Regions from separate parts of the Dokdonella aquatica genome, predicted to be linked through region 1. Evidence: predicted binding sites of a transcription regulator. Region 1 holds the regulator's gene; the other holds the start of a gene.
The links. The regulator HrcA, encoded in region 1, represses chaperone genes, less so after heat shock. The targets are predictions, from matches to a motif close to TTNGCACTCNNNNNNNNNGAGTGCNAA.
Positions count from the first base shown of each region.

Region 1 (4,080 bases):
CGCGTGCTCGGCGGTCTCGACCATGCTCATGGCCTGGTGGCGTTCGGGATCGAACGGCTGGCCGAGCGGATCGACCACGACGATGCCGTGGGCCTGCGCGACGCGCAGCAGCTCCTTGGCGGTCAGCTCGACACCCGCTCGCAACGTCGAGGCGCCGCCCTTGTCCGCGTCGAGCGCGCGCTGCAGGTTGTCGAGCACCGGCAGCAGCTCGTTGAGCAGCTTCTCGTTGGCGAACTTGCGCGCCTGCTCGAGATCGCGCTGCAGGCGCTTGCGCTGGTTCTCGATCTCGGCGCGCTCGCGCAGCACATGGTCGCGCATCTCGGCGAGCCTGGCCTCGTACTCGGCGGCGACCTGCGTGGACGCGTCGGCGCCGTCGGCAGCCTCGTCGATGAACGGCTCGGTTGCCGGGTCCTGCGTCGGGTCGTTGTTCTGCATCGTTCCTCCAGTCAATCCATCGGAAAGGCCCGCGCGGGTGCGCCGGACCCTTCCCTTCATCGAAACCATGAATGTGGTGTCGCCAGGCCCGCGCAAGGGGGCCGGCGTGGCGGTGGCACCCCCCGGTGCCGTCCCGCCTCCCCTATTGGGGCGCCCCCGACCGGTTCAAGGCGCCCGAAATGAGCTGCGCCGTGGCCGTGACGACCGGGATCACGCGCTCGTAGGCCATGCGCGTGGGTCCGATGACCCCGAGCACGCCGAGCACGCGGTTGCCGACGCCGTACGGCGCCGTGACGAGCGAATAGCCGCCCAGCGCCGCGAAACCCGACTCCTCGCCGATGAACAGGCGCACGCCGTCGGCGCGCGCGCAGCGCTCGAGCAGCTGCAGCAGGTCGCGCTTGCGCTGGAACGCATCGAACAGGTCGCGCAGGCGGTCGACCTCGGCGAGCTCGTGCACGCCCATGAGGTTGGTCTGGCCGCTGACCAGCATGTCGTTGTCGGCCGGCGACTGGAACGCCTGCTGGGCCACGTCCACGGCCGCGGCGAGCAGGCGGTTCAGGCGCGCGCCCTCGTCGCGCATCTCGCGCAGCAGGCGCGCGCGGATCTCGTCCAGGCGCATGCCGGCGAACTGCGTGTTGAGGTAGTTCGCGGTCTGCTCGAGCTCGCTCGCCGTGTAGGCGTGCTGGGTCTCGATGACGCGGTTCTGCACCTGGCCGTCGGTGAACACGAGGATCACGAGCAGGCGATTGGTGTCGAGCGCGACGAAATCGATGTGGCGGAACGGGAACTCGTCGTGCTTGGGCACGCTGACGACGCCGACGAAGCGCGTCATCTCCGACAGCAGCGTGCTCGCACTGCCGAGCAGGTGCGGTGTCGCCGCGCTGGTCGGCAGCTCGCGACGCAGCTGTTCGACCTGCGGCTCCTCGAGCGGACGCACCTCGAGCAGGCTGTCGACGAACACGCGATAGCCCTGCGCGGTCGGAATGCGGCCCGCCGAGGTGTGCGGCGCGGCGACCAGCCCGGCCTCCTCGAGGTCGGCCATGATGTTGCGGATCGTGGCCGGACTCACGTCGAGCCCCGACGATTTCGCGAGCGTGCGCGAGCCGACCGGCTGGCCGTCGGCGATGTACTGGGCGATGAGCGTGCGCAACAGGCTGCGCGAGCGGGCATCGAGCGGGAACGAGGGGCGCGGGGGCATCCCGCGAGCATACACGCGCGCCGCACGCCGGAAAATGCCGCGAACGGCTTTGCAGCGCGGTTTGCGGGACATCGACGCCTCGCGTACGCCGTCCGTGCGCCCGCACGGGCCGCCCGTCGCCACGGCCTGCACCGGCATCGCTGCAGGCACGCGCGCACGCTAGGCTGCGCGCATGATCGACACGCCGCCGCTCCCGCCCGCCATCTCCGCCGCGACCGGCCATGCGCTCGCGCCACCGGCCGACGCCGCGCCGTCGCGATCGCGCGGCGGCTGGATCATGTTCGCGGCAGGCGTCGTGGTGATGACGATCGTCCTCAACTCGGGCCTGCGCCTGCCCGCGGTGTCGGGCGACGGCGTCGCCTCGACGCTGGTCATGGCGGGCCTCCTGCTCCTGTCGCTGTGGCTGCACATCGTCCTGCACGAAGGCGGCCACGCGATCGCCGGCGTCACGCGGCGCATGCGCGTATGGGCCATCGGCATCGGACCGTGGCGCCTCGAACACTCACCCGCCGGCTGGCGCTGGCGCCATGGCGGCCATGTACGCGGCATCGGTGGCTTCGTCATGCTGCTGCCACGCGCCGGTGAAGCCGCCTCACGCCTGGACTCGATCGTCCACGTGCTCGGCGGGCCGCTCGCGAACCTCGTGGCCGCGCTCGCCGCCGCCGTCGCCGCGCGTGCCCTCGACGGGGGCAATGTCGCTGCGGTCCTGAATGTCTTCGCGGTCGCCGGCGTGATGCTCGGCGTGGTCAACCTGCTGCCGTTCCACGTCGCGGGCTGGCGCACCGACGGGCTCAACCTGCTCGACCTCGTGCGCGGCGCGCCCGCTGCGACCGCCTACCTGCGCATGAGCCAGCTCGTCGCGGCCAGCCACGCAGGCGTCCGCTCACGCGACTGGCCCGAGGCGTGGATGCCCGAGGGCGACCTCGCGCATTCGCCGATGCTCGCCCTCAACGCCGACCTTCTGCGACTCGGGCGTGCGATCGATCGCGAGGACGCCGACGCCGCCCGTGCGTACGCCACGCGCCTCGTCGCCGCGAGCGCGACCGCGCCACCGGCGATGCGCGCCTACATCGCGCTCGGCATGGCCTCGCACGCGGCGCTGATCGAGCGCGATCCCGAGCTGCTCGAGGCCTGGCTCGCGCGCAGCGAAGGCGGCCTGACCGATCTCGGCGCACACCGCCACTGGCTGCGCGCCGAATACGCCGCGCTCGTGCACGCCCATCCCCAGGCGTGTTTCCATGCCGCTGCTGCACGGGACGCACTCGTCCGGCTCGACGATCGCAGCGCGGTGCGCTTCATCGGCGAGCGCCTCGACCTCATCGAAGGCGGTTTGCGCGACTGATCGCCTGCCGGTCGACCGCATGCGGCGTCTCGTCCCGTGCGACGCGGCCGCGCGAGCATCACGTCCCGCCGCGGCGAAACACGCGGCAGGCTTGCGGCCGTCCGCGCCTGCCCCGACACTTCGCGCGGGATTTCCGGGGTCGGCTCATGCTGCGCACGTTGTACGTCAAGGATTTCGCGGTCGTCGGCGAGGCCGAGATCGCTTTCGATTCAGGGATGACCGTCGTCACCGGCGAGACCGGCGCAGGCAAGTCGCTGCTCATCGACGCCTTGCTGCTGCTCGCCGGCCATCGCGCCGACGCGGGCATGGTGCGCCATGGCTGCGACCGCGCCGAACTGTCGGCCGAGTTCGACCTCGGCGGCCGCGACGACCTGCGCGCCTGGCTGCGCGACGAGGAGCTCGACGACGACGATGCCTGCCAGCTGCGCCGCGTGATCCGCAGCGAAGGCAGCTCGCGCGCCTGGATCAATGGCCGCCCCGTGTCGCTCGCGCAGATGAAGGCGCTCGGCGAACGCCTCGTCGAGATCCACGGCCAGCACGAGCACCAGGCCTTGCTCGACCGTCGCCAGCAGCTCGTGCTGCTCGACGCGTTCGGCGGCCACGCCGAAGCGCTGGCCGGCGTCGTGGAATCAGCGCGCGCGTGGCGCGAGGTGAATGCACGCATCGCCGCGTTGCCGCACGGCGAGGATGCCTCCGCGCGCATCGAATGGCTGGGCCACCAGGTCGACGAACTCGACCGCCACGCGCTCGCGCCCGACGCCCTCGCCGCGCTCGAGGACGATCACCGCCGCCTCGCCAACGCGGGCCAGCTCGTGCAGGGCAGCGCCGGCCTCGCCGACCTGCTCGACGGCGACGGCGAGTTCACGGTCGCGCGCCTCGCCGCACGCGCCCAGGCCGAGGCTGCGCGCCTCGGCGAGATCGACACGCGCTTCACCGCGATCGCCGAACTGCTCGAGGCGGCGCGCATCCAGGTCGACGAGGCCGGCGGCTCGCTCGCGCGCGTGCAGGACGCACTGGACCTCGATCCGGATCGCCTCGCCGAGATCGACGCACAGCTCGGCAAGCTGCACGAGCTCGCGCGCAAGCACCGCGTGCCGATGGCCGA
Region 1 is NZ_CP197094.1:4,118,021-4,122,100, forward strand. Features, by position in the region: gene grpE (nucleotide exchange factor GrpE) at 1-435, opposite strand, end outside; gene hrcA (heat-inducible transcriptional repressor HrcA) at 578-1,633, opposite strand; gene ACQQ2N_RS18270 (site-2 protease family protein) at 1,806-2,975, shown strand; gene recN (DNA repair protein RecN) at 3,122-4,080, shown strand, end outside.

Region 2 (4,080 bases), 1.3 Mb from region 1:
CGTCAGCGTATAGGTGCGCGGACCGCCGCTGACGGTGGCGGTGTGCGTGCCCGAGGTGGCGCAGTCGATCGTGTACCACGGCGCGGTGACGGTCACCGGCTCGCTGAAGGTGACCGACAGCGTCGAGGCGAGCGCAACGCCGGTGGCGCCGTTGGCTGGCGTCGTCGAGGTGACGGTCGGCGGCACGTCGACCGGCGGATCGCCGGCGACCGCGAAGCTCACGTCGTCGATCGCGAGGCCGTCGTCGGCACCGCTGACGTCGATGTCGTTCCAGCGCACCCACAGGCCCGCGCCGGGAGCGAGGCTGAGGCCCGTGATCGAGCCGCTGATCGCGGTACGGTTGGCAGCGGCGTTGCCGTCGAGCGCGCCGATCGTGCCCGTGGTGGTCGGCGAGCTGAAGTGGAGCGCGGCGACCGGTGCCCAGGTACCGGTGGTGACCGAGGTCGCGTCGAGGCTGTATTCGAACTGCAGCTGGTCCGCGCGACCCGTCGCGCCGAGGCGCCACTGCTCGCCCGTGTAGGCCACGGCAATTTCCGACACGGCGTCGGTCGTGTCGTTGCGCAGGCGCGCGCCGATCGTCGAGATCGTCGAGTTCGAGCGGAGCACGCCGAGCGCGCGTTCGCTGCTGCCGGTCGCGCCGTAGCTGTAGGTGTTGCCCGAGTTGGCGGTGCCGTTGTCGGCCGTGTAGGTCGTATTGCCGTTCGACTTCACGAAGTACCAGCCTTCGGGCACGGCGCTGCCGGTGCCGCTCGAGGCGAGCGTGTCGAAGGTCTGCACGGGCGGCGTGCCGCCGGTCAGGCCGACCGAGGATTGGGCGTAGGCCGCCTGGACGGCGAACGGGGCAAGCAGGACCAGCAGGCCCCGGATGCGATGGCGCGAGGAGTTCATCGGAGTTCCATCGGGAGGCGGACGACCGCCAGGAACCGCCTAGTTTACGGCGCTTGCGTGACGGGTTGGAGATGGTGGTTTCCCGCAGTGGCGGTCCGCAGCCCGGCCGCAACGAAAAAGCCCCGCTTTCGCGGGGCTTTCCGTGTCACGAGCGGTATCCGTCGCGTCAGGCGACGAACAGCGCACGCATCTTCTTCATCGCGTTCGCCTCGACCTGGCGGATGCGCTCGGCCGAGACGCCGTACTCGTCGGCGAGCTCCTGCAGCGTCGCCTTCTCGCCGTCACGCAGCCAGCGGCGCTGGATGATGTCGCGCGAGCGCTCGTCGAGCTTCGCGAGGCCACGGTGCAGCGTGTCGAGCGAGGATTCCTCTTCCGAATCGTTCTCGACGGTCAGGTACGGATCGGCGTTCTGGTGGTCCTCGAGGAACATGACCGGCGAGGGCTTGGCGTCCTCGTCGTCGTCGACCGGGGCATCGAACGCGATGTCGCGGCCGCTCAGGCGTGCTTCCATCTCGAGCACGGTGGCCGCCGGCACGCCGAGTTCGCGGGCGACCGTGTTGACCTCTTCGGCGTTCATCCAGCCGAGGCGCTTCTTGGACTTGCGCAGGTTGAAGAACAGCTTGCGCTGCGCCTTGGTCGTGGCGACCTTGACGATGCGCCAGTTGCGCAGGATGAACTCGTGCATCTCGGCGCGGATCCAGTGCACCGCGAACGACACGAGACGGACACCCTGGTCGGGGTCGAAGCGCTTGACCGCCTTCATGAGGCCGATGTTGCCTTCCTGCACGAGATCCCCCATCTGGAGACCGTAGCCGGAGTAGCCGCGTGCCACGTGCACGACGAAGCGCAGGTGCGACATGACCATCTTGCGCGCCGATTCGAGGTTGCCCGACTCGAGGTAGTCGCGCGCGAGCGCCTGCTCGTCCTCGACGGTGAGCATCGGGATGCGGTGGACGGCCGAGATGTAGGCGTCCAGGCTGCCGAGCGCACTCGGAACCGGGAACGGGGTGGCGACCATGGCATTGCTCATTGCGTCTGTCCTCTTGCGTTCGGGCATGTTAGCACTCGGGTTATGAGAGTGCTAAAAACCCCGTCGAGTTCCCAATGGTGTTCGGGAACCAGCTCATAACTGAACTGGCGGGTATAGTAGACCCGAATCCGTTAATGCGCGGTGATCAGACTGCTGAGGTCAGGTGAACAATCGCCGCTCAGATCGCTTCGAGCTCGGCCCGCGGAGGCAGCGACCAGTCGATCGGGGAGCGCCCGGCATCTTCCAGGTGCTTGTTCGCCAAGGAAAAATGGCTGCAGCCGAGGAAGCCTCGGTGGGCCGACAGCGGCGACGGATGCGGTGCGCGCAGGATGCGGTGGCGGCGCCCGTCGATGAGGCTTGCCTTCTTCTGGGCCGAGCTGCCCCACAGCAGGAACACGAGGTCTTCGCGCTCGCGGGCCAGGGTCTCGATGCAGGCGTCGGTGAAGCCCTCCCAGCCCTCGCCCTGGTGCGACTGCGGCTGCCCGCGCTCCACCGTCAGTACGGCGTTGAGCAGCAGCACGCCGCGCCGTGCCCACGGCAGCAGGCAGCCGTGGTCGGGACGCGCCAGGCCGAGGTCGCGCGAGATCTCCTTGAAGATGTTCTCGAGCGACGGCGGAGGCGTGACGCCGGGCTGTACCGAGAAGCACAGGCCGTGGGCCTGGCCGGGGCCGTGGTAAGGGTCCTGGCCGAGGACGACGACCTTGACCGCATCGAACGGCGTCGCGTCGAACGCGCTGAAGATCTGCGGTCCGGGCGGGAAGATCACCGCGCCATCGCGCTTGCGTGCGCGCAGGAAGTCGCCGAGCGCGAGCATCTCGGGACGATCGAACCAGTCACCGACACGGGCCTTCCACGAGGCCTCGAGGCGTACGCTCGCAGCGCTCACGCGGGCGTGGCGTGGCGCGCGCGCAGGTTGCGCCCGACGCGCAGCTGGAACAGCAGCTTGGTCACGAGCAGGCGTTCGTCGATCGGCTTCTCGACGAGGTCGTTCGCCCCGGCGGCGAGCAGGGCGGCCTGCTTCTTCGGGTTGTCGTCGCCGGTCATGACGATGACGGGCAACTGGCCCTTGCCGTAGCCGAGCGTGTGGCGAATGCGCTCGAGCAGGTCGCCACCGGTCAGCTCGCCCTTGAGGTTGACGTCGGTCAGGACGATGTCGGCGCCGACGCGGTCCATGGCCTGCGCCGACTCGAGCAGGTCGAGGGCCTCCTCGACCGTGATCACGTGCAGCACGGTCAGGCCGTGCTTCTCGAGCATGCGGCGCGTGGCCAGTGCGACCACGCGGCTGTCCTCGACGTAGAGCACCTCGCCGGGCGTGTTCTCGGTCGGCCGCACGTAGCCGCGGATGAACTCGGCCAGCGCCTGGAAGCCGAGCGACTTGTCGAAGTAGTCGGTCACGTGGTCGCTCAGCGAGCGCTCGACGAGGCGCTCCTGCACGTCGCCCGACACGACCACGATCGGGATGTAGGCCTGGTTGCCGGCGTCGCGGATGCGCGCGGCGAGCTCGAGGCCGTCCATGTCGGGAAGGCGCAGCGCCGTCGTGACGAGGTCGACCACTCCGTCGGCGAGCTGACGCATCGCCTCGTCGCCGGTTTCGCAGGCGATCACGGTCGCCTCGGGCAGGTTCGCCCGCAGGGTCTGCTCGATGAGGCGCCGCACGACGCGCGAGCCGTCGACGACGAGCACGCGCGGGTTCTCCGAGGCGATGTGCTGGGTCAGGATCGGTGGCGCACTCATCGTCACTCTCCCGGGCGCCCGGCCAGCAGGTGCCGGGTCGCCGCGATCCATGCACCGAGCGCGCCAAGCACGACGCTGATCGCGACGAGCGAGGCCGCCGTGCCGATGCCGAGGCCGTGCCACGTGAAGCGTCCGCCATAGCTCGCAAGCAGACCGTCGGCGGGGCCGCTCACCGCGAGCTGCATCGCGTAGACCACGACGACCGCGAGCAGGCCGCCGAGTGCGCCATACCAGAGGCCGGTGTAGACGAACGGGCGCCGCACGAAGCCGTCGCTCGCGCCGATGAGTTGCATGACCGCGATTTCCTCGGCGCGGGACTGGATGTCGGTGCGCACGGTGTTGCCGATCACGAGCAGGGTTCCGAGCGAGAGCAGGATCATGAGCGCGGCGACGGCGCGCTCGCCGAGGGCGAGGATCGCACCGAGGCG
Region 2 is NZ_CP197094.1:579,488-583,567, reverse strand. Features, by position in the region: gene ACQQ2N_RS02465 (endonuclease) at 1-888, opposite strand, end outside; gene rpoH (RNA polymerase sigma factor RpoH) at 1,055-1,918, opposite strand; gene ung (uracil-DNA glycosylase) at 2,097-2,804, opposite strand; gene ACQQ2N_RS02450 (response regulator) at 2,801-3,652, opposite strand; gene ftsX (permease-like cell division protein FtsX) at 3,655-4,080, opposite strand, start outside.
Region 2: the regulator HrcA is predicted to act here: its motif matches at 1,947-1,973, upstream of rpoH (RNA polymerase sigma factor RpoH).